Regions from separate parts of the Thioalkalivibrio sulfidiphilus HL-EbGr7 genome, predicted to be linked through region 2. Evidence: predicted binding sites of a transcription regulator. Region 2 holds the regulator's gene; the other holds the start of a gene.
What was found. Region 2 encodes sigma-54, which starts transcription at its own class of promoters, with help from an activator protein. Its sites were predicted from a motif close to TGGCANGNTNCNTGCTT; they were not measured.
Positions count from the first base shown of each region.

Region 1 (11,835 bases), 840 kb from region 2:
GCATTACCGCGTCGGCTGCCAGAGGCAGCATCGAGTCGGGCACACTGGTGAGCCGTACCATTCGTATCAGCGTGGTGGATCAGTCGTGAACCTGGGTAGACATTCGGTGGGTGTTGCGGCGTTCAACACGCTGGTTCGGCTTGCCGGTCTACTACTGCTGTGTCTCATCGCGACAGCGTCGCGGGCCGAGATCACGCTGGAAGGAATCAGTACGACGGGCGATTCGAGCCCTGCCACTTCCCTGAGCCTCTCCGTGCCGGCTGGCGCAGTCGAGGGCGATGTCATGATCGCGCAAGTGGCTGTGCGCCACACGTCGCCGGTAACCGCGCCCGCCGGTTGGACACTGGTGCGTACTGATTCAAGGACAAGCGGACCAAACCTCACGCAACGCCTCTATGTGCGCGTTGCGGGCCCGACGGAACCGCCTTCCTATACATGGACGTTTGCCAGTACACGGGCGGCCGGCGGAATCGCGCTCTTCAGGGGCGTCGATCCGCACAATCCGGTCAGTGTCCATGCCGGGCAGGGCGGGTCCGGCACAACACTGACCGCGCCATCGGTGCTGGTCAGCATTGACGGCAGTCGCCTGCTCACCAGCTTCGCTTCGGCCAATGGCAACACCGCACTGGGTCTGCCGTCGGGCATGGGTCAGGTGTTCAACCACGAAACAGGTGCCGGCCCCAATGGCGCGGCCATCCGGATGGCCGGTGAGATACGCAGCCCGGGGAACACGGGCGTGCGCCAGGCCAGCGGTCCGAACACGAACTGGATTGCACAGGCGCTGGTACTGCGCCCGCTCAACCTGGGCCTTGCGGCTCACTGGCGCATGGAGGAGCCGGTCTGGAGCGGAGCGGCTGGCGAGGTTCAAGACTCCAGTGGCAACGGACGCCACGGCACGGCTATCGGCAGCGCGCAAACTGCGATCTCAACACCGGCCATTCCCGGCGATCCGGGTACCTGCCGTTACGGTGTTTTCGACGGCAGCTCTGCCTATGTGGAGGTGCCCGGCCACCCGAACCTCACCGGCACCAGCGCACTGACCTACACCGCCTGGATCCGCCCAAACACCTGGTCCGGGACCATTCGCCAGGTGATGGCCAAGTCCGTCCATGGCGGTGGCGCGGGACGTGCGCAGATGGGCATCTTTTCCGAGGACGGTGTGCTCAAGGGTCGCGCCATGACGGTGGGCGGACACAGCACGAGCGGCTGGGAAGTCAGCACCGCGCTGCCGGCCACGGGACAATGGACTCATGTGGCACTGGTGTTCGCGCCAACCTCACTCACCCTGTATGTGAACGGGGCCTCGGCAGCGACGCTGGTATTTCCAGTCGACAGCCTGATCACCAATGGCGATCCGCTGCGCATCGGCAATGACGTGGGCCGTAGCTATGAGTTTTCCGGTCTGATCGATGAGGTGCGCGTTTACCGGGGCTCGCTCACCACCGACGATGTTCTCTCCGTGATGAACGCAACACATCCCTGTGAGACGGCCAGCCCCCATCACATCCGGTTGCTGCACGACGGTCAGGGTCTGACCTGTATGCCGGAGTCAGTGGTGGTTCAGGCATGCGCCGATGCTGAGTGCACGAGCCTGTTCGCGGACCCGGTGGTTGTCACGCTCTTGACGGCCCCGGCCGGAGGCGTGTGGAGTCCCAATCCGGTTACCGTCAACGGCAGTGCAAGCGTTGCTCTGCGTTACACCACGCCGGGCACGGTCAACTTGCAGGTGGCGGCGGTGGATCCACCCGTGCAGAGCGCGCTCCGTTGCTTCAGCGGGGGTGTAGAGACCTGTGACATGGTGTTCTCCCTGTCCGGGTTCGAGTTCGACTTCACGGCCGCAGAACCCATGCTCGCCGGGCGTGTGGCGCAGCCTGTAACCATCAGTGCGCTAAGCGCCGATCCCGCCGGCCCGGGCACGTGCGCCCCGGCCTTCTCAGGTGCGCGTGATGTAGGCATGTGGTTCGACTATGCGGATCCGGGCACCGGCACCCTGGCACTGTCGGTGGATGGTGTGACCCTGGGTTCTGCAGACCCCGGAACGGCGGTGTCCCTGGTCTTCGACGATAATGCTCAGGCACAGCTTGCGCTGCTTTATCAGGATGCCGGCCTGCTCACGCTGCATGCGCGGTTCGACGGACAGGAGGAAGAAGCCGGCCTGGTGATGACCGGCAGTGGCCAGTTCGTGGTCCGTCCGGCAGGCCTGTGTGTGGACACGCCTGCCGCGAACGCCGATTGTGATCCGGCATCACCGTCCTGCAGTGTCTTCCGTCGTGCGGGTGAGCAGTTTCCGCTGCGTGTCTCGGCAGTTGCATGGCGGGACGACGATGGCGGTGATCTGTGCATGAACCGGGCGGCACGAGTGACACCCAATTTCCGGCTGAACAACATCCCGCTCACTTCGGAGCCGCTGGCCCCGCTGCCGGGCGTGGGTGGCGTGCTTGCTGTGGGCAGTGTCAGTCTGACCGCGGCCGATGCAGGTGTGGCCGAGATCCCGGACCAGGAGATCTCGGAGGTGGGTGTGTTTCGCGTCAGCGCATCGCCGTTGCCGGGAACCTACCACGGGGTAGATGTGAATGGGGGCCTGAGCGACAACCTGGGGCGCTTCACGCCCTATGATTTCCAGGTTGTTCTGGACAACAGTCCCGAATTCGAGGCCGCCTGCGGCGGAGGTTTCACCTACATGTCGCAGTGGTTTGGTTATGCCACCGCACCGGAGATACGTATCACGGCGCGTAATCGCCATGGTGTGACCACCCGCAACTACGACGGTGCCTGGTGGCGCCTGACGGATATCGCGCCGGACTACGCCCATGCCGGTCAGCCCGAACCGCTACCGGTGGGGGTGAGCTTTGTGATCGATGCCAGTCATGACGCCATCGATTGTGCATCGGGCGGCTGCCAGGGCGAGGTGGTGGTGGGCTTCGCGGGTGAGTTCACCTACGAACGAAACGGTACGCCGGTGGATCCGGTCAACGGTCAGGTGCAAATATCGTTCACTGTGGAGGATGGGGACGGAGTGGTGTATGGGGACAACCCGTTCCGATTCGACGTGGACTTCCCGGCCGACGAGGACGAACAGCGCTGGGGACGACTGGAGATGGGCAACGCCCATGGGCCGGAGCTGTTGCCCCTGACCGTGCCCATGTATACGAGTTATTTCCGAGACGGCGGGTTTCGCATCAATCTGGATGACAGCTGCACGGCGCTGGATGCCGGTCACCTCAATCCGGACATCCAGCTTTCCGGCGGCACCAGCACCGCCACGGTACTCAGCAGCCCTGCCGTGGCGGGGCGGCTGGACGTGAACCTGACAGCGCCGGGTGCCGGAAATACCGGTTACGTGGACCTGCGGCCGGATCTATCGGTAAGCAGCGGCGCCGACTTGCCCTGGCTGCAGTTCGACTGGGATGGCGACGGCAACCAGCGCGGCCCCGAGGGGCGTGCCACCTTCGGTGTGTTCGGTGGCAACGAACGGCAGATCTACATCCGCGAGCTGCCTTGAAACGTGGGGAGAGTGCAGGTAGGTCGGCCTTCAGGCCGACGCCGCTGCCCACCGAAGCCTTCGCTGTCGGCCTGAAGGCCGACCTACGGTAATGGCTTTGAATTCGGGCCCACGACACTCCCGACTGAGGCCTGACGCCTCATCCCTCACCCTGAGCGTGCAGAGATTCAGGGTTTCTCTGCGGCGGGCATGGCCCGCCCTATGAATCCTCGTCCTTGCCTTCTTCCATACCCAGTTCGTTGATCTTGCGCGTCAGGGTGTTGCGGCCCCAGCCCAGCAGCTTGGCGGCGTCCTGGCGACGGCCGCCGGTGCGCTTCAGGGCGGCGCGGATCATGATGCGCTCGAACGCGGGCATGGCCTGTTCCAGCAGGGCGTGTTCGCCACGGGCGAGGGCCTGGTCGGCCCACTGGGCCAGGGCCTGTTCCCAGCCCACGGCGGTGGTGGTCTCGGGCTGGTCGCGAAACTCCGGCGGCAGGTCGTCCAGGTGCACCTCGCGACCGGAGGCCATGACCGTGAGCCAACGGCAGGTGTTCTCCAGCTGGCGCACGTTGCCGGGCCAGTCAAGACTCGAGAGGTAATCGCGCACCTCGGGCAGCAGCACCTTGCGCTCCACGTTCAGTTCCTTGGCCGCCTGGCCCAGGAAATAGTTGAGCAGCAGCGGGATGTCCTCGCGGCGTTCGCGCAGGGAGGGCACGTGGATGCGGATCACGTTGAGGCGGTGGAACAGGTCCTCGCGGAACAGGCCCTCGCGCACCCGCTGTTCCAGGTTCTGGTGGGTGGCGGCGATGATGCGCACGTCCACCCGGATGGGGGTATGGCCGCCCACCCGGTAGAACTCGCCGTCGGCCAGTACGCGCAGCAGGCGGGTCTGCAGCTCCGCGGGCATGTCGCCGATCTCGTCCAGGAACAGGGTGCCGCTGTCGGCCTGCTCGAAGCGGCCGCGGCGCGATGCCTGGGCGCCGGTGAAGGCGCCCTTTTCGTGGCCGAAGAGTTCCGATTCCAGCAGGTCCTTGGGGATGGCGGCGGTGTTCAGGGCGATGAAGGGCATGTTCGCCCGCGGGCTGTGTCGGTGCAGGGCCCGTGCCACCAGTTCCTTGCCGGTACCGGATTCGCCATTGATCAGCACGGTGATGTTGGAGCGTGACAGCCGGCCGATGGCGCGGAACACCTCCTGCATGGCCGGCGCCTCGCCGATGATCTCGGTGCCATGGTCGCTTTGTCCGGCCTCCGGCTGGGCCCGCTCCCGGTGCAGCTGGCAGGCCCGGTGCACCAGGGCCACGGCGTCGTCCACGTCGAAGGGCTTGGGCAGGTACTCGAAGGCGCCCCCCTGGTAGGCGGAGACGGCGCTCTCCAGGTCCGAGTGGGCGGTCATGATGATCACCGGAAGCTGCGGGTGATCCCGGTGCAGGCGGTCGAGCAGTTCCAGGCCGTCCATGCCGGGCATGCGGATGTCGGTCACCACCGCGTCGGGGGTGTCCTTCTCCAGGGCATCGAGGGCGGCACCGGCGGTCTCGAAGGAGGTGACCTCGATGCCCGCCTTGTCCAGGGCCCGTTCCAGGACCCAGCGAATGGATCGGTCGTCGTCGATGACCCAGACGTGTTCGTGATTATTCATCCGTGGTCTCCAGCGGAATCAATAGCGAAAAGACGGTCTTGCCCGGCTGTGAGCTGCATTCGATCAGCCCGCCGTGCTGGTTGATGAGGGATTGGGCGATGGACAGGCCGAGGCCGGTGCCGCCGTCGCGGCCGGACACCATGGGGTAGAAGATGCGCTCGCGCATCTCCTCGGGGATGCCCGGGCCGTTGTCGATGATCTGGATGCGGGCCACCAGCTTGTGGCGCACCTGGCCCACGGTGTACTGGCGCAGCACCCGGGTGCGCAGCACGATGCGCCCGGACTCGCCCACCGCCTGCAGGGCGTTGCGGGCGATGTTGAGCACCGCCTGGATGAGCAGGTCGCGGTCGGCGAGGAGCTCGGGGATACTCGGGTCGTAGTCGGAGTCGATGTGCACGCCTTCCGGGGCCTCCACCGAGAGCAGGCTGCGTACGTGTTCCAGCACCTCGTGGACGTTGAGCAGCTTCTTGCGGGGGATGTTGTTGGGGCCGAGCATGCGGTCCACCAGGGCCTGCAACCGATCCGCCTCGCCGATGATGATGCGCGTGTACTCGTGCAGCCCCTTGTCCGGCAGTTCCCGCTCCAGCAGCTGGGCAGCCCCGCGCAGGCCGCCCAGCGGGTTCTTGATCTCGTGGGCCAGGCCGCGTACCAGGGCGCGGGTGGCGGCGTGCTGGCTGAGCAGGCTCTCCTCCCGGGAGATGCGCAGCTGGCGGTCGATCTGCACCAGTTCCACCAGCAGCTGGCGGGGCTGGTGGGTCTCGGTGAGCGGCGTGACGGTCATGTCCACGGTGGCCTGGTGGCCGTGCACCGGGTGCAGCACGTGCTCGCGCTCGGTGAACGGGTGCCCGGTGCGCAGGGAATGCTCCAGGCTGGTGCGCAGCTGGGTGTCCTCGCGCACCAGGGCATCCATGGGCTGGCCCCGCACCCTGCCCAGGCTGATCTCGAACAGCATTTCCGCCGCCGGGTTCATGTAGCTGAGATGCAGTTGGGCATCCAGGACCAGCACGGCGGTGGTCAGGTTTTCCATCAGGTAGGGGTAGGGTGTCTGTGACTTGGGCATACGTATGACCACCATGCAAAAAGCAAACCAGCCTGGTGCAGAAACCGGCGATCACTGCACAGCCCTGGGGCATGGCGCGGCAGACCGGCGTTTTCAGGGGGTCCGGCCAGCAGGTGGCGGGTACGGTCAGGCGCCAGGACGGTGCCTGATCACAGGGCTGAATGCATTATTGCACCAAATCGGTGCGTGCGCCCTGGAATGTGGTTGCCGAGGTGGGGTGTCGGGCCGCTGGCCCGGCGGGGTCAGATGTGGTGGCGCAGCAGGTGGAACTGGATGCTGTCGGATTCCTGGATCACCCGCTCCTCACGGTCCAGGACCTGGACCCGGATCCGGTGGGTGCCGCGGTCGACGTTGCGCATCTCGAAGTGGGGTCGGTCGCTGGTGCCCACCGGGCTGCCGTCCATGATCAGGCGCAGGCGGTGTCCCGACTGGGTGCGCAGTTCCGGGTGGATCTCCACCGAGATGGTGAAGTTGCCGTCGTTGGCGCGTACCGGTTCGTCATCGCCGGGGCTGGCGATGCGCAGGCGCTCGTAGGGCGTGGCCGGGGTCTCGTCACGGGTCTCGCGCCCCCGTTCCAGGATCTCCCGGGCCTGGGGCATGGCTGGGGTGGTCATGGGCTGACGCAGCTGGATGCGTTCCGCCTGGACCCCTTCGGGCGGGTTGTCGCCGAACACCACGTTGCCCTCGGCATCGGTCCAGCGGTAGACGTCGGCATGAGCGGAAGCCGTGAGGGCGAGGAGCAGCAGGGGTATGAATGTGAGGCGCATGGTTAGAGCCTAGCGTGTGGTGGACCAGATACAAGATACAAGAGGCAAGAGACAAGAGGAACAATGCCTTTACTTGCCTCTTGCCTTTGCCCCAAAAAAAGAAGGCCCCGCAATGCGGGGCCTTCTTTTTTGGGGCCTGCAGCCTTTTTAGAGGCTGTAGTACAGATCGTACTCCACCGGGTGGGTGGTCATGCGCAGGCGGGTCACTTCTTCCATCTTCAGGGCGATGTAGGCATCGATCATGTCGTCGCTGAACACGCCGCCGGCCTTGAGGAAGTCGCGGTCCTTGTCCAGGGCGTTGAGGGCCTGATCCAGGGCGTGGCACACCTGCGGGATCTGCTTCTCCTCTTCGGGGGGCAGATCGTACAGGTTCTTGTCCATGGCCTCGCCGGGGTGGATCTTGTTCTGGATGCCGTCCAGGCCAGCCATCATCATGGCCGAGAAGGCCAGGTAGGGGTTGGCGGTGGAATCCGGGAAGCGCACCTCGATTCGGCGGGCCTTGGGGCTCATCACGAACGGGATGCGGATGGAGGCGGAACGGTTGCGGGCGGAGTAGGCCAGCATCACCGGGGCCTCGAAACCGGGCACCAGACGCTTGTAGCTGTTGGTGGAGGCGTTGGTGAAGGCGTTCAGCGCGCGGGCGTGCTTGATGATGCCGCCGATGTAGTACAGGGCGGTCTCGGACAGGCCGCCGTACTGGTCACCGCTGAACAGGTTCACGCCGCCCTTGGACAGGGACATGTGCACGTGCATGCCGCTGCCGTTGTCGCCCACCAGGGGCTTGGGCATGAAGGTGGCGGTCTTGCCATAGTTGTGGGCCACGTTCTGCACCACGTACTTGAGGATCTGCACCTCGTCGGCCTTGCGGGTCAGGCTGGCGGCGCCGACGCCGATCTCGCACTGGCCGGCGGTGGCCACCTCGTGGTGGTGCACCTCGGTGGTCAGACCCATCTCTTCCAAGGCCAGGCACATGGCGGAACGCAGATCCTGCAGGCTGTCCACCGGGGGCACGGGGAAGTAGCCACCCTTGACGGTGGGACGGTGACCGATGTTGCCGCCCTCGAACACCTTCTCGGAGTTCCAGGAGGCCTCGTCGGAGTCCACGCGGAAGAAGGAGCCGGAGATCTCGTTGCCCCACTTCACGTCGTCGAACACGAAGAACTCGTTCTCGGGGCCGAACAGGGCGCCGTCGGCGATGCCGGTGCTGGCCAGGTAGGCCTCTGCGCGCTGGGCCAGGGAACGGGGGCAGCGGTCATAGCCCTGCATGGTGGCGGGTTCGATGACGCCGCAGCGGATGATCAGGGTGGGCTCGTCGAAGAAGGGGTCCATGACGGCGCTGGCGGCGTCGGGCATGAGGATCATGTCGGACTCGTTGATGCCCTTCCAGCCGGCGATGGAGGAGCCGTCGAACATCTTGCCGCTCTCGAAGACGTCCTCTTCAATGGTGTGGGAAGGCACGGAAACGTGCTGCTCCTTGCCGCGAGTATCGGTGAAACGGAAGTCGACGAACTTGACGCCGTTTTCCTTGATCATCTTCATCACATCTGCTGGGGACATGCCTGCTCCTCCGGGGAGTAAGTAAACGTGGTCAAAAATGGTTGTTACCGGTGCGTCAGGTGCTTCATCGGTGCCCTGGCGAACCGTCTGCCCTGTTATGAAGCATGATCCATGCCATCCGCCCAATGGCGGCGCAACAAGGGCTGCAGGGGGGTCAGGGATCGATGCGGAAACAAAACCGCACCATCATGGTGCGCAATGTCGGGGAATCGTTCCATTATAGTGCATTAGGCTGGGCGGCGGTCTATCGCGGCCCATTGCCCCGGAAATAGACCACCACTTCGCCCACTTCCGCAAGCTGCTTGCTGGCCTCTCGCAGGCGGGCGGACAGGTTTGAGGCAGCCTCGACGTCCGGCGCCACACTTTGGGGCAGATACAACTCCAGGTGCACCTGGCCGCCCAGATAATGTAGCACCACATTCTCCAGTTGGCGGGTTTCGGAGATCTCCGCCCACTGCCCCTGGAGCCGGGACAGCAGGTGAGTGCGCGTGGGCAGGTCCAGGGCTGGCGGGTTGTGCTCGTCGTCCTCGGGGTCGATGTGCACGGTCACGTCGGTGACCTCCTCGAAGGCATCGGTCACCGCCAGGCGCACGCGCTCGCTGATCTGGTGACCCTCGGAGATGCTCACCCGGGAAGGCACCTGGATGTGAACGTCGGCCAGTGCCGTGCCGGCCATGCGCCGGGTGCGCAGCATGTGCAGGTTCTTCACCCCTTCCACCGCGAGGATGGTCTGACGGATGTGCTCGACCCGCTCCTCGGCCAGGCCCGTATCGATCAGCTCTCGGGCGCTGTCCCAGATCAGTTTCCCGCCCATGTGGGCGATGAGCGCCGCCACCAGCACCGCGGCCACGGCATCCAGGTAGGGCAGGCCGGCCAGGGTGCCGCCCACGCCCACCAGCACCACGATGGAGGAAACCACGTCTGAGCGGTGATGCCAGGCGTTGGCCTTGAGCAGGTTGGAGCGGATGCGCCGGGCGACCCGGATGGTGTACTGGTAGAGCCCCTCCTTGAACACGATGGCCAGCACCGCGAAGCCCAGGGCCAGGGGTTCGGGACTGAGCAGGCGTTCCGGTTCGAACAGGCGCTGCCCGGCATCGACCCCGATGCCGATCCCCACGCCCAACAGCAGCAGGCCCACCACCACGGTGGCCAGGGTCTCGATGCGTGCGTGTCCGTAGGGGTGTTCACTGTCCGGCGCCACGTTGGCCTGGCGCCCGGCCAACAGCACCACGCCGTCGCTCATCAGGTCCGAGAGGGTGTGCATGCCGTCGGCAATAAGGGCCTGGGACTGGGTGAACACACCGCCGACGATCTGTGCCGCCGAGAGCATGAGATTGATGAACGCCGCAGTCAGCGTCACCCGGCGCATGGTGCGCTCGCGGGATTTGCCGGGCAGGAGTTCGGAGGTGTCGTTCATCCATCAAAGTGTGATGGATGGAAGTGGCAAGTGGCTAGTGGCAAGGCGTCTGCAGGAGGCCCGACCCCGGGCCGAACCACCCCATTCGGCCCGGGGTCGGGCCTCCTACATGAGTGTCTCGGGGCCGCGCAGGGGGGTGGCGTCGGTGATGCCTTCCAGCACCTGGCGGGCCTGGCGGCTGCCATGGTCCTGCCACAACTCCAGGGCCTCCAGGGCGGAAAGGCCCGGGGCGCCGCCCAGTTCGCGCATGGCGCGCAGTACATCGGACAGGCCCAGGAAGCCATGGGCCAGGGCGCCGAACAGGTCGCTCAGGGAGCCGCCCGGCTGACGGTCGGCCACCTGCTGGTAGGCGGAGCGGCCGATGTCCACGAAGTAACCCACGCTCACCCGACGGCGCCGGGCCCGCTGGCTGAACAGCCCGGAGAACAGCAGGCAGTGATCGCCCACGTCCCGCAGGGCCACTGCCTGGGCCCGGGGCGCGGCACGCAGTCCGCGCAGGTAGTCCAGGGCCATGATGCGGTGTCCGGTCTCGGGGTTTTCGGTGAAGCGGATCATGAGCAGCACCAGGTAGCTCTCCAGGGTCTCGTCCAGTTCCTGGTGTACCTGACCGGCGGCCTCCTGCACGAGGCGCTGCCACTGGGCGGCGGGGGTGGGCTCCATGATGAGTTCGGGCATGTGATCCTCCCGTTGCGGTGATGCAAAAGAAGTCCTCACTGATTACTTAGCATCAAGCGGGCCAGGTTCAACGCCCGGGCAGACGGCTGGTCTGTGAGACGGCCCGGACGGTATACTCCAGCCCTTTGCGCAACCACGCCAGCCGGTTTTCCCCATGTCCCGACAGCGATCCCCGAAGCACCACGGCCTGAGCTTCCAGGAGCTCATCCTGACCCTGCAGCAATACTGGGCGGAGCGCGGCTGCGTGGTCCTGCAGCCCTATGACATGGAGATGGGCGCAGGCACCTTCCATTCCGCCACCTTCCTGCGTGCCATCGGCCCGGAGCCCTGGCGGGCCGCCTATGTGCAGCCCTCGCGCCGGCCCACCGACGGGCGCTACGGCGAGAACCCCAACCGCCTGCAGCACTACTACCAGTTCCAGGTGATCCTCAAGCCCTCGCCCGCCGAGATCCAGGAACTGTACCTGGGCTCGCTCAAGGCCATCGGCATCGACCCCCTGGTGCACGACATCCGCTTCGTGGAGGACAACTGGGAATCCCCCACGCTGGGCGCCTGGGGCCTGGGCTGGGAGGTGTGGCTCAACGGCATGGAGGTCACCCAGTTCACCTACTTCCAGCAGGTGGGCGGGCTCGACTGCCGGCCGGTGTCCGGCGAGATCACCTACGGGCTGGAGCGTCTGGCCATGTACCTGCAGGGCGTGGAGAGCGTCTACGACCTGACCTGGACCGAGGGCCCCCAGGGCCGGGTGAGCTACGGCGACGTCTACCACCAGAACGAGGTGGAGCAGTCCGCCTACAACTTCGAACACGCCAACGTGGAGGCCCTGTTCGCCTGGTTCGAGACCTGCGAGGGTGAGAGCAAGCGCCTCATCGAGGCCGGCCTGCCGTTGCCCGCCTACGAGCAGATGCTCAAGGCCTCCCACACCTTCAACCTCCTGGACGCCCGCCGCGCCATCTCCGTGACCGAACGCCAGGGCTACATCCTGCGCGTGCGCGAACTGGCCCGCGCCGTGGCCGAGGCCTATTACAACGCCCGCGAGGCCCTCGGTTTCCCGATGCTGGGCGCCAAGGGTTGAGAACCTTTGCAGCAGAGGCGCGGAGGCGCGGAGGAAAACCAATTTGACAGGATTAACATGATGAACATGATTTTTGATTCACGGCTTCGGTGCCTGCAGTTCTAATCCTGTCAATCATGTAAATCCTGTCCGATCCTTTCGTCATCTCTGCGTCTCCGCGCCTCTGC
Region 1 covers NC_011901.1:3,405,988-3,417,822, reverse strand. Annotated here, with positions in the region: gene TGR7_RS16375 (hypothetical protein) at 1-89, shown strand, start outside; gene TGR7_RS16370 (LamG domain-containing protein) at 86-3,502, shown strand; gene glnG (nitrogen regulation protein NR(I)) at 3,702-5,117, opposite strand; gene glnL (nitrogen regulation protein NR(II)) at 5,110-6,177, opposite strand; gene TGR7_RS16355 (DUF4124 domain-containing protein) at 6,420-6,944, opposite strand; gene glnA (glutamate--ammonia ligase) at 7,092-8,501, opposite strand; gene TGR7_RS16345 (cation diffusion facilitator family transporter) at 8,746-9,918, opposite strand; gene TGR7_RS16340 (hypothetical protein) at 10,024-10,593, opposite strand; gene glyQ (glycine--tRNA ligase subunit alpha) at 10,748-11,668, shown strand.
Region 1: a site for sigma-54 is predicted at 8,602-8,618, ahead of glnA (glutamate--ammonia ligase). Genes of this name have one in related genera too.

Region 2 (11,835 bases):
CCGTGGGCATCCTGTGTCTGGAGGACGGCGCCCGCGCCCGGCGCGAGGCCAAGGAACCCTTCGAGTGGTTCTACCGGCGCCTGCTGGGACAGACCCGGCCGGTGCTGGAGAAACTCTACGACAGCTACGAGTACTACCGGCGCATGGGGCGGTTCCGTGGTCTCATGGACCACGCCATCAACCTCAAATTGCTGGACACCCTGGGCATGGCCGTGGTGGGCGATCCGGAACACTGCACCAAACGCCTGCTGGCCCTGAAAGAGGCCGGTGTGGACCATGTGCTGTGCGCCTTTGGCGCCGGCGCCATGGAGACCGGGACCGTGCGCGAGTCCATGGAACTGTTCTCCCGCGAAGTCCTGCCCCGGGTCGCTGGCAGCGACCCGGAACCCTGAGAACCCCATCGTGAACGTACTGCTTACCGGCGCCGCCGGGCGTCTGGCCCGGGTCGTGATCCCCCGACTGCTTGCGGACCCGCGCATCCACCGCATCTACGGGGTGGACCTCAACCCGATCCCCCTGGAACACGAACGGCTGACCGGCATACAGGCGGACATCCGGGATGCCCAGTGCCTGGAGTTGCTGGAGCGCTGTGATGTGCTGATTCACATGGCCTTCGTGCTCATGGGGGGCGGCCTGGGTCGCGCGCGCCATGACCGGGCCACGGTACGATCCCTGAACGTGTCGGGCAGCCAGCTGCTCATGGAGGCGGCGGTGGAGGCAGGGGTGGAACGCATCGTGTTCGTTTCCAGCGCCGCCGTCTACGGTACCTGGCCGGACCTGCCTGATCCCGTGCCCGAGCACCAGCCCCTGCGCCCCCTGCCCGGTTTCGCCTATGGCGAGGACAAGGCGGCGGTGGAGACCTGGCTGGACGGCCTTGAGGCCTCGCATCCCTATCTGCACCTGATCCGGCTGAGGCCCCACGCCATCCTGGGGCCCAATGCCCATCCCATGCTCAATCGCCTGCTGCACCAGCCCCTGGTTCCGGCCCTGGCCAAGCCCCTGCCCCGCACCCAGTGTGTCTGGGAAGACGATGTGGCAGAGGCCATCTACCTGAGCCTTCACAGCGCCGCCCGAGGCGCCTTCAACCTGGCGGCCGATCCGCCCATGAGCCTGCGGGAGATGATTCGTCTGAACCGGGGCTTCACCCTGCCCCTGCCCCTGAGCCTGCTCTCCGGCCTGCATCGACTGGCCTGGCGGCTGACACCCGCCGTGGGCGAACCGGGCTGGGTGACCGGCCTGCGCCACAGCCTGGTGCTGGACACCCGCCGCGCCTGGGATGAACTGGGATGGCAGGCACGTCGGGACACGGCGAGCTGCGCGGCGCAGAAGCATGAAGGCTCAAGGATGAAGGCGGAATAAAAAACATCCCAGGTGTCTCAACCGCTACAATTCCGCCTTCATCCTTCATCCTTCATCCTCCAAAACATGCTCACTTCCCTGTCCGCCATCATCCTGGGCTTTGCCGTACTCATCTGGAGCGCGGACCGCTTCATCTACGGGGCGGCGGCGCTGTCGCGCAACCTGGGCATCTCGCCACTGATCATCGGCCTCACCATCGTCGGTTTCGGCACCTCGGCGCCCGAGATGCTGGTGTCCGCCTTTGCCGCCGCCCAGGGCAATCCGGGCCTGGCCATCGGCAACGCGGTAGGCTCCAACATCGCCAACATTGCCCTGATCCTCGGGGTCACGGCCCTGGTCACACCCCTGGTGGTGGGCTCGCGCATCCTGCGCCGGGAGATGCCCGTGCTGCTGCTGGTCATGGTGTTTGCCGGTCTGCTGCTGCTGAACGGCCACCTGGAGCGGCTGGACGGTGCCCTGCTGCTGCTGGGGCTGGTCATTGTGCTGGCCTGGATCGTCTACGACGGTCTGCGCAGCCGAACCGATGTCTCGGATCCCATGGGCGCCGAATTCGACGCGGAGATTCCCAACGAGGTACCCACCACGCGCGCCCTGATCTGGCTGGCGCTTGGACTGGTGCTGCTCCTGATCAGCGCCCGGATCCTTGTCTGGGGTGCAGTGAACGTGGCCGAGGCCCTGGGGGTCAGCGACCTGATCATCGGTCTGACCATCATCGCCATCGGCACCAGCCTGCCGGAACTGGCCGCCTCGGTCGTCAGTGCCCGGCGTGGCGAACCGGACATTGCCATCGGTAACGTGATCGGCTCCAACATGTTCAATCTGCTGGGTGTACTGGCCCTCCCGGGTCTGATTCATCCCGCCGCGGTGCCCGGCGACGTGCTCACCCGGGATTTCCCCGTCATGCTGGGTCTGACCCTGCTGTTCCTGGTCATGGCCTTCGGCCTGCGGGGCCGGGCCGGGCGCATCGGCCGTCCCGGCGGCCTGCTGCTGGTGGCCTGCTTTGTGGGCTATCTGGTCTGGTTGGGATACAGTATGTAGGTGGGGCTTTGCCCCACCAGTGGCTAGTGACAAGTGGCTAGTGGCAAGGAAACCCGGCTGCGGTTAACGTCATTGCACTCATTAAAATCAGCAAGAAACCTCCTCGATGAAACTACATCCCGATCAAACCCGTCAGCTTGCCATTGCCGTCCTCGATACCGAGGCGCAGGCCATTCTGGATCTCAAGGAACGTATCGACGATCAGTTCATCCGCGCCTGCAAGTTCCTGCTGGGCTGTACCGGGCGGATCGTGGTCACGGGCATGGGCAAGTCGGGGCACATCGGCAGCAAGATCGCCGCCACCCTGGCCAGCACCGGCTCACCGGCGTTTTTTGTTCATCCCGGTGAGGCCAGCCACGGCGATCTCGGCATGATCACCGCCGGCGACGTGGTGCTGGCCATGTCCAACTCCGGCGAGACCGACGAACTGCTCACCATCCTGCCCATCATCCGACGCCTGGGCGTGCCACTGATTGCCATGACCGGCAACAAGGGCTCCACCCTGGCCCGGGAGGCCACGGTGAGCCTGGATATCAGCGTGGCGAAAGAGGCCTGTCCCCTGGGCCTTGCCCCCACCTCCAGCACCACCGCCACCCTCGCCCTGGGCGATGCCCTGGCCGTGTCCCTGCTGGAGGCCCGGGGCTTTACCGCCGATGACTTCGCCCGCTCTCATCCGGGCGGACGGCTCGGTCGCCGCCTGCTGCTGCACGTGGCCGACATCATGCACACCGGCGAGCGCATCCCCCGGGTGGGCGCCGATGCCCCCCTGCGCGAAGCCCTGCTGGAGATCACCCGCCAGGGCCTGGGCATGACCGTGGTGGTGGACGCCGAGGACCAGGTCATGGGCGTCTACACCGACGGCGATCTGCGCCGAACCCTGGATAAGGGTATCGACGTGCACAACACCACCATCGGCGAGATCATGACCCGGCAGTTCAAGCAGGCCCGTCCCGCCATGCTGGCCGTGGAGGCCCTCAAGCTCATGGAAGACCACAAGATCAGCGCCCTGCCGGTGATGGACGATGAGGGCAAACTGATGGGCGCCCTCAACATGCACGACCTGCTGCGCTCGGGCGTGGTTTAAAACCAGTAGCAAGTGGCGAGTGGCAAGTAGCAAGGAAGAACCTCATACTCCTGACCCTATCCACCAGCCACCAGCAACTGCCCTCATGAGCGACCCCTTCGAACTTGCCAGAAACATCAAGCTTGTCCTCTTCGACGTGGATGGCGTGCTCACCGACGGCAGCCTGTTTCTGGGCGACGGCGGCGAGCAATACAAGGCCTTCAACTCCAAGGACGGTCACGGCATGCGCATGCTGGCAGACAGTGGCGTGCAAGTGGGCATTCTGACCGGGCGCAATTCCGATGTGGTGGCCCATCGCATGCGCGATCTGGGCATTGACCTGGTGGTGCAGGGCCGGCGCGATAAACTCAACGCCCTGGACGGTCTGCTCGAGCAGGCCGGAGTGAGCACCGAGCACACCGCCTATGTGGGCGATGATGTACTGGACCTGCCGGTGATGCGCCGGGTGGCCTTCGCCATCGCCGTGGCCGACGCCCATCCACTGGTGCAACAGCATGCCCACTGGGTCACCGCCCTGCCCGGCGGCCGGGGTGCGGCCCGGGAGGTCTGCGAATTCATCCTGCAGTCCCAGGGGAACCTGGAACGCATGCTGGCCCCCTACCTGGCATGAGCCTGCGGCGCGCAAGCATCGTACTCGTTGCCACCACCGTGACGGCCCTGGGCTTCTGGCTGGGCCGGGATGTGGAGCAGCGCCTGGAGGTATTCATCTCCCCGGCCCCGGACACCCCGGAGCTGTACATGGAACAGTTCACCCTCACGGTCACCGGCGCCGACGGCCTGCCCCGTCACAGCATTCGCGGTGAACGCATGGAGCAGTATCAGCTGGACGGATCCAGCCTGGTGGAGACACCGGTCATGGTGATGAACCAGCCCGACGCCCCCGACTGGACCCTGAACGCGGAGCAGGCCTGGGTTTCTCCTGATGGTGAAGAGGTGCGTTTGTACGGGGCCGTGCACATGTCCCGCCCCGAAGGCCCCGCCCACGCCACCGTGGACATTCACACCCGGGACGTGACCGTCTGGCCCGAGCCCCAGCGGGCCGAATCCGAGGCCCCGGTGCAGGTGCGCAGCCCCCAGTATCAGGTGGACGGCACCGGCCTGCGCGCCGATCTACAAACCAGCATCCTGGAGTTGCTGCATGATGCAGATGCCACGTATTTCCCTTAAACGCCCGCTGGTCGCCACCCTGTTCGCAGGCCTGATGCTCGCCCTGATCACGGCCCTGGCCTCGGCCTCTGAACGGGATCTGCCCATCCGCATCCAGTCCGACAGCGCCGAACTGGACGACCAGCGAGGCGTCAGCGTCTACCGGGGCAACGTGGAAGTCACCCAGGGGGACCTGGTGATCCACGCGGACACGCTCACCGTGCACTCACCGAGCCGTGTGCTGCAGCGCATGGAGGCCGAAGGCAACCTGGCCAGGCTGCGCACCCTCACCGAGGACGGCCGCGAGGTGCGCGCCGAGGCGCGGCACATGGAATACCTGGCCGCTGAACGTCGCATGGTGCTGACCCGCGATGCCCGCATCTGGCAGGCACAGGACGAGTTTCGTGGCGCACGGATTGTCTATGACATGGACCGGGAGACACTGGACGCAGCCTCCGGCGACAGCGGTCGCGTGGAGGTCATCCTGACCCCGGCCGAAAACACCCGTGGCGGCGGCAGCGGTTCGAGCCAGTGAGTCGTCTGAGCGCCCAGGACCTGATCAAGCGCTACCGCGGCCGCACCCCGGTCAACGGCGTCTCGGTCCATGTGGACAGCGGCGAGGTGGTGGGCCTGCTGGGGCCCAACGGCGCCGGCAAGACCACCTGTTTCTACATGATCGTCGGCCTGGTGCCCGCCGACGAGGGCCAGATCCTGCTCAACGAACGGGACATCACCGCCTTTCCCATGCACGCCCGGGCACGCATGGGCGTGGGCTACCTGCCCCAGGAAGCCTCGGTATTCCGCAAGCTCTCCGCCGCAGACAACATCCTCGCCGTGCTGGAGACCCGCAGAGACCTCTCGGCCACCGAGCGCCAGCAACACCTGGAATCCCTCCTGGAAGAACTGCAGATCACCCATATCCGCGACAATCTGGGCATCAGCCTGTCCGGTGGTGAGCGGCGCCGGGTGGAGATCGCACGGGCACTGGCCACGGAGCCGGCCTTCATCCTGCTGGATGAACCCTTCGCCGGCGTGGATCCCATTTCAGTGATCGAGATCCAGCGCATCATCACCCACCTCAAGGACCGGGGCATCGGCGTACTCATCACCGATCACAACGTGCGCGAGACCCTGGGCATCTGCGACCGCGCCTATATCCTCAGCGAAGGGCGTATCATCAGCGAAGGCCCGCCCGATCACCTGCTGGCCGACGAAATGGTGCGCAAGGTGTATCTCGGCGAGCATTTCCGACTGTAAGCCTGGGACATCATCTCGCACATCCCGTGCCAAATTTAACCCGGCCTACCCTATAATCGGCCTATGAACCGCCGGGCCATGACAACGCTCCCGCCAGCAAGGGCCGCCATCGGGCCCGGACCTGCCACACACACGCCGGATGCTTTAGAATCTGCGCCCTTTCGGCTGCCAGCCACATTCAAACACTGAATCATGCTTAAACCTTCCGTCCAGCTGCGTCTCGGCCAGAGCCTCACCATGACGCCCCAGCTGCAGCAGGCCATCCGCCTGTTGCAGCTCTCCACGCTGGAACTCCAGACCCAGATCCAGGAAACCCTGGAGACCAATCCGATGCTGGAGGCCCTGGAGGCCGGTGAGGCAGAGGGGGAGGGTGAATCCGCCGAGGCGGATGCCGTGGACCTGGGGACCGGCAACGACTCGGTCACCAATCAGGCCGAGAACAATCGCAACGAAACCACCAACACCCCGGAAGATGCCGACGACCGCGCCCGCGGCGAGGACATCCCCGACGAACTGCCCGTGGACAGCAACTGGGATGAGATCTACGACGTAGCCCCGCCGGGCGCCACCGGCGGTATGCCGGAATACGACGGCCGGGACATGTTCGAGAACCAGAGTGGCGCCGGCGAGTCCCTCCATGAACATCTCATGTGGCAGCTCAATCTCACCCCCATGAGCCCGGAGGACCGGGTCATCGCCATGACCCTGGTGGACGCCATCAACGAGGACGGCTATCTCAGCGAATCCCTGGAGGCCATCCAGGCCAGCCTGTCCAACGACCTGGAGATCGACCTGCCCCTGGAGGAGATCGAGGCGGTACTGCACCTGGTGCAGCAGCTCGACCCGGTGGGCAGTGGCGCGCGGGATCTGTCCGAATGCCTGCTCATCCAGCTCCAGCAGATGCCCGCCGACACCCCCTGGCTGGACAAGGCCCGGGAGCTGGTGCGCTCCCACCTGGATTGCCTGGGCGCCCGGGACTACAAGCAGTTGCTGCGCAGCCTGCATGTCAGCGAGGCAGACCTGCAGGAGATCATCGGCCTGATCCAGGGGCTCAATCCACGCCCTGGCAGCCTGGTGAGCAACATCAACCCCGAGTACATCGTCCCCGATGTGTTCGTGCGCAAGCATGAAGGTCGCTGGCAGGTGGAGCTGAACCCGGACATCGCACCGCGGCTGCGGGTCAATCCGCTCTACGCCAGTTTCGTGCGCCGCGCCGACACCAGCCAGGATAATGTCTACATGCGCAACCAGCTGCAGGAGGCACGCTGGTTCATCAAGAGCCTGCAAAGCCGCAACGAGACCCTGCTGCGGGTGGCCATCGCCATCGTCGAACAGCAGCGCGCCTTCCTGGAACAGGGCGAAGAGGCCATGAAACCCCTGGTGCTGCGCGATATTGCCGAGCAACTGGACATGCATGAGTCCACCATCTCCCGGGTGACCACGCAGAAATTCATGCACACCCCCCGGGGCATTTTCGAATTCAAATATTTCTTTTCAAGCCACGTGGGCACCGCCGACGGTGGCGAGTGCTCCGCCACGGCGATCCGCGCCATGATCAAGAAGCTCATCGCCGAGGAGCCCCAGGGCAAGCCCATGAGTGACAGCAAGATCGCCTCGATCCTGGTGGACCGGGGCATCCATGTGGCGCGGCGCACCGTGGCCAAGTACCGTGAGGCCATGTCCATACCACCTTCCAACGAGCGCAAGCGGCTCATCTGAACGTCCACTGAACATATTCACTTAACGAAAGGAGTCTTCCATGCAAATCAATCTCACCGGCCACCACGTGGATCTCACCCCTGCCCTGCGCGACTATGTGAACGAAAAGTTCGATCGCCTGGAGCGGCACTTCGACAATGTCATCGACGTGCACGTGATCCTTACCGTAGAGAAGCTGCAGCAGAAGGCAGAGGCCACCATGCTGGTGAGCGGCAACAACCTGTTCGCCGACGCAACCGATCAGGACATGTATGCCGCCATCGACGCCCTGGTGGACAAGCTCGACCGCCAGGTGGTCAAGCACAAGGAAAAGCTCAAGGATCACCACCGCGCAGAAGGCTCACACCGCAACCACAGCGAGTAAGCTCATCCCATGAATATCGGTCAACTCCTCGCGCCGGAACGGGTCTCCCGTACCGGGGAAATCAGCAGCAAGAAGCGCGTGCTGGAAACCCTGAGCGAGATGCTCTCAACCAGCCAGCCGGATCTGAGCAGCGGCGAGATCTTCGAAAGTCTGATCTCCCGTGAACGTCTGGGCAGCACCGGTCTGGGCCATGGAGTGGCCATCCCCCACGGTCGCGTGGCGGGAGTGAAAAACGCCGTGGCCGCACTCATCAAGCTGGAGCGGGGCGTGGACTACGACGCTCCCGACCGGGAGCCCGTGGACCTGCTGTTCGCGCTGCTGGTGCCCCAGGAGTCCACCGACGAGCACCTGGAGATCCTGGCCACCCTGGCGCGCATGTTCGCAGACCCCTCCACCCTGGCGAGCCTGCGCTCGGCCGATGACGGCGAGACCCTGCTCGACCAGGTTCGCCATTGGGACGGCAACGGAGACGGCGCCACCCCATGAGCGACTGGCTCAGCGTTCGCTCTCTGGTCGAGGCCATGGACGAACGCCTGGGCCTGCAGTGGGTGGCCGGCCTGCGCGGCAGCGAACGCCGGCTGTCCCGCCACCCCAGCGCCGACGCCGCCCCCTCCCTGGTGGGACATCTCAACCTGATCCACCCCAACCAGATCCAGGTGCTCGGCAACGAGGAGATGCACTATCTCCTGGGGCTGCGCAAGAATTCCCAGCGTGACCTGGTGGAACAGATCACCGACGGCCACGCCGCCATGATCATCGTCACCGACGCCCTGGAGCCACCCCTCGCCCTGCAGGCCCAGGCCGAGACCCGTAACGTGGCCCTGCTGCGCACGCCCCTGCCGGGGCACGAGCTGATCAACATCCTGCGCTACTTCTTCAGTAACAAACTGGCCGAAACCATCACGGTCCATGGCGTGTTCCTGGAGGTACTGGGCATCGGACTGCTGCTCACCGGCAACAGCAGCGTGGGCAAGAGCGAACTGGCCCTGGAACTGATCACCCGCGGCCACCGGCTGGTGGCCGACGATGCCCCTGAATTCGCCCGCATCACCCCGGACACCCTGCGCGGCGCCTGCCCGGCGGTGCTGCAGGATTTTCTTGAGGTGCGTGGCCTGGGGGTACTCAACATTCGCTCCATGTACGGGGACAGCGCCATCAAGGACAGCAAGTACCTGAAACTCATCATCCGCCTGTTCGATCTGGGCAATGGCGAGGAGCAGGAGTTGGACCGGCTGCACGGTGGCCGCCAGAGTCGCACCATCCTGGGTCTGGAGATCCCGGTCATCAGTCTGCCCGTGGCGCCGGGGCGCAACCTGGCCGTGATGGTGGAAGCCGCGGTGCGCAATCATCTGCTGCGCACCAAGGGTTACTATGCAGGCGACGACCTGTCCGAGCGCCAGCGTCGCGCCATGGGAGACAGCGAGACATGAAACTGATCATCGTCAGCGGTCTGTCCGGTTCGGGAAAATCCGTGGCACTCAACGCCCTGGAAGACGCAGGCTATTACTGCGTGGACAATCTGCATCTGGGCCTGCTGTCCGCCTTCGTTCGCCAGCTCATGGCCCCGCGCATGCCCCTCTACGAGCTGGCCGCCGTGGGTGTGGACGTGCGCAGCGGCCTGGAGGAGCTGGATCACTTTGACGACATCATGGCGGAGATCCGGGCCCAGGGTGTGGAGGCGCAAATCCTGTTCCTGCGCGCCGACGAAGACATCCTGCTGCGCCGTTTCAGCGAGACCCGGCGCAAGCACCCCCTGGCCCGCAAGGGCATGCCCCTGGTGGAGGCCCTGCGCCTGGAACGCAGCCTGCTGGCCCGCATCGCCGTACGCGCCGACCTCACCCTGGACACTACCCGCACCAACGTCCACCAGCTCACCCACCTGATCCGCGACCGGGTGGAGCAGGCCGGCGGCGACGCCCTGTCCCTGCTGTTCCAGTCATTCGGATTCAAACACGGCTCGCCTGTGGACTCTGATTTCGTCTTCGATGTACGCTGTCTCCCCAATCCCTACTGGGAACCGCGACTGCGGTCCCTGACCGGGCGAGATCCGGACGTGGGGGCCTATCTCGATGAACACGCGGTGGTACAGGAGATGTTCGACAGCCTGCGGGATTTCCTGGAACGCTGGATACCCTGTTTTGAAGCGGAGCATCGCAGTTACATGACCGTGTCACTGGGTTGTACCGGGGGCCAGCACCGCTCCGTCTATCTGGCCGAACGCCTGGCCGCGCACTTCCGTCAAACCCGAGGCCTGAACGTCAGCACACGCCACCGGGAACTGTCCTGAAATCCGCACATAACGGATCGATCATCCCATGACCGTAGGTTTGCTTATCATCACCCACAACCGCATCGGAGAGGATCTGATCAGCACCGCGCGCTCCATGCTCGGCAAGCTGCCCATGGAGGTGAAATCCCTCGCGGTCTCCCAAGCGGGCGACCCCGATGAGCTGCTGGCCCGGGCCCGGGACTATCACGGCCAGCTTCACCAGGGCGAGGGCGTGCTGGTGCTCACGGACATGTACGGCTCCACCCCCAGCAACATCGCCGCACGCCTGCTGGAGCTGCCCAAGACCCAGGTGATCGCCGGGCTCAACCTGCCCATGCTGGTACGGGTGCTGAACTACCCCAACCTGCGTTTGCATGAACTGGTGAACAAGGCCATCAGCGGCGGACACGACGGTATCGTCCTGTGCGAGACCCAGTGCTGATGATCGAGCGCGAGGTCACCATCATCAACCGCTTGGGCATGCACGCCCGGGCGGCCGCCAAGTTCGTCAGCCTGGCCAGTCAATTCGGCGCCGAGATCGAGTTGGAGAAAGGCACCCGGCGGGTCAACGGCAAGAGCATTATGGGTGTCATGATGCTGGCCGCCAGCCGGGGTTCAACGGTACGCCTGTTCGCTGACGGCGAGGACGCCGAGGATGCCGTGCATGCACTCACCGAGCTGATCGCCTCGCGCTTCGGAGAAGCGGAGTAGTTGAGAAGCAGTGGCAAGTGGCAAGTGGCAAGTGGCAAGTGGCAAGTGGCAAGTGGCAAGTGGCAAGTGGCAAGTGGCAAGTGGCAAGTGGCAAGTGGCAAGTGGCCAAGATGTTGCGCCACCCTCCCCGACCGATCCACTCGCGACGGCCTAATCACTAACCCGAGCCAGGCCGACTATCCCCCGATACGTCCGAACAGTCCGGTGCGTGCTGCGGCCATGACCACCCGGTTGCGTCCCGACTGCTTGGCCTCCAGCAAGGCCAGATCCGCAGCCTCCATGAGCCGCCGCCCGGTCTGTTCGGGCTCATCCCGTGAATCCCAGCGGGCACACACTGCACCGCCCAGGGACACGCTCAGCTCCAGCTCCGGTCCGTCCGCCAGACTTACCGGCCGCTGGGCCACCGCCTGACGCACCCGCTCGGCCACCTCCCGGGTAGCCGCCGCATCCAGTCGGGAGAGCAGGATCACGAACTCTTCGCCGCCGTAGCGCGCCAGCAGGTCAAAGGGACGCACATGGGCTGAAATGCGCTGGGCCACCTCGCGGATGGCCTGGTCACCGGCGGGATGGCCATGGACATCATTGATGGACTTGAATCGATCGATGTCCACAAAAAGGCAGGCCAACGGCCCCTGCTCACGCCGGGCCCGCTGACATTCCATGGGCAACTGCTCGTCGAAGTAACGCCGGTTGCGCAGGCCCGTGAGCGGGTCGGTCAGACCCAGTTCACGCAAGCGGCGCAGGTTCAGGGCATTCTCGATACACACCGCCGTGATGGCCGCCATGCGCTCCAGAAAGAAGCTGTCTACCCCCAGGCCGTAGCGCCCCGGATCCCGGCTGCCGAACACCAGGGTGCCCAGGGGCTCGGACTGCATGTCGGCACTGCGG
Region 2 covers NC_011901.1:777,460-789,294, reverse strand. Annotated here, with positions in the region: gene TGR7_RS03630 (LLM class flavin-dependent oxidoreductase) at 1-392, shown strand, start outside; gene TGR7_RS03625 (NAD-dependent epimerase/dehydratase family protein) at 403-1,359, shown strand; gene TGR7_RS03620 (calcium/sodium antiporter) at 1,426-2,397, shown strand; gene TGR7_RS03615 (KpsF/GutQ family sugar-phosphate isomerase) at 2,504-3,481, shown strand; gene kdsC (3-deoxy-manno-octulosonate-8-phosphatase KdsC) at 3,567-4,091, shown strand; gene lptC (LPS export ABC transporter periplasmic protein LptC) at 4,088-4,648, shown strand; gene lptA (lipopolysaccharide transport periplasmic protein LptA) at 4,620-5,162, shown strand; gene lptB (LPS export ABC transporter ATP-binding protein) at 5,159-5,884, shown strand; gene TGR7_RS03590 (RNA polymerase factor sigma-54) at 6,077-7,603, shown strand; gene hpf (ribosome hibernation-promoting factor, HPF/YfiA family) at 7,644-7,967, shown strand; gene TGR7_RS03580 (PTS sugar transporter subunit IIA) at 7,977-8,453, shown strand; gene hprK (HPr(Ser) kinase/phosphatase) at 8,450-9,397, shown strand; gene rapZ (RNase adapter RapZ) at 9,394-10,254, shown strand; gene TGR7_RS03565 (PTS sugar transporter subunit IIA) at 10,283-10,678, shown strand; gene TGR7_RS03560 (HPr family phosphocarrier protein) at 10,678-10,947, shown strand; gene TGR7_RS03555 (GGDEF domain-containing protein) at 11,124-11,835, opposite strand, start outside.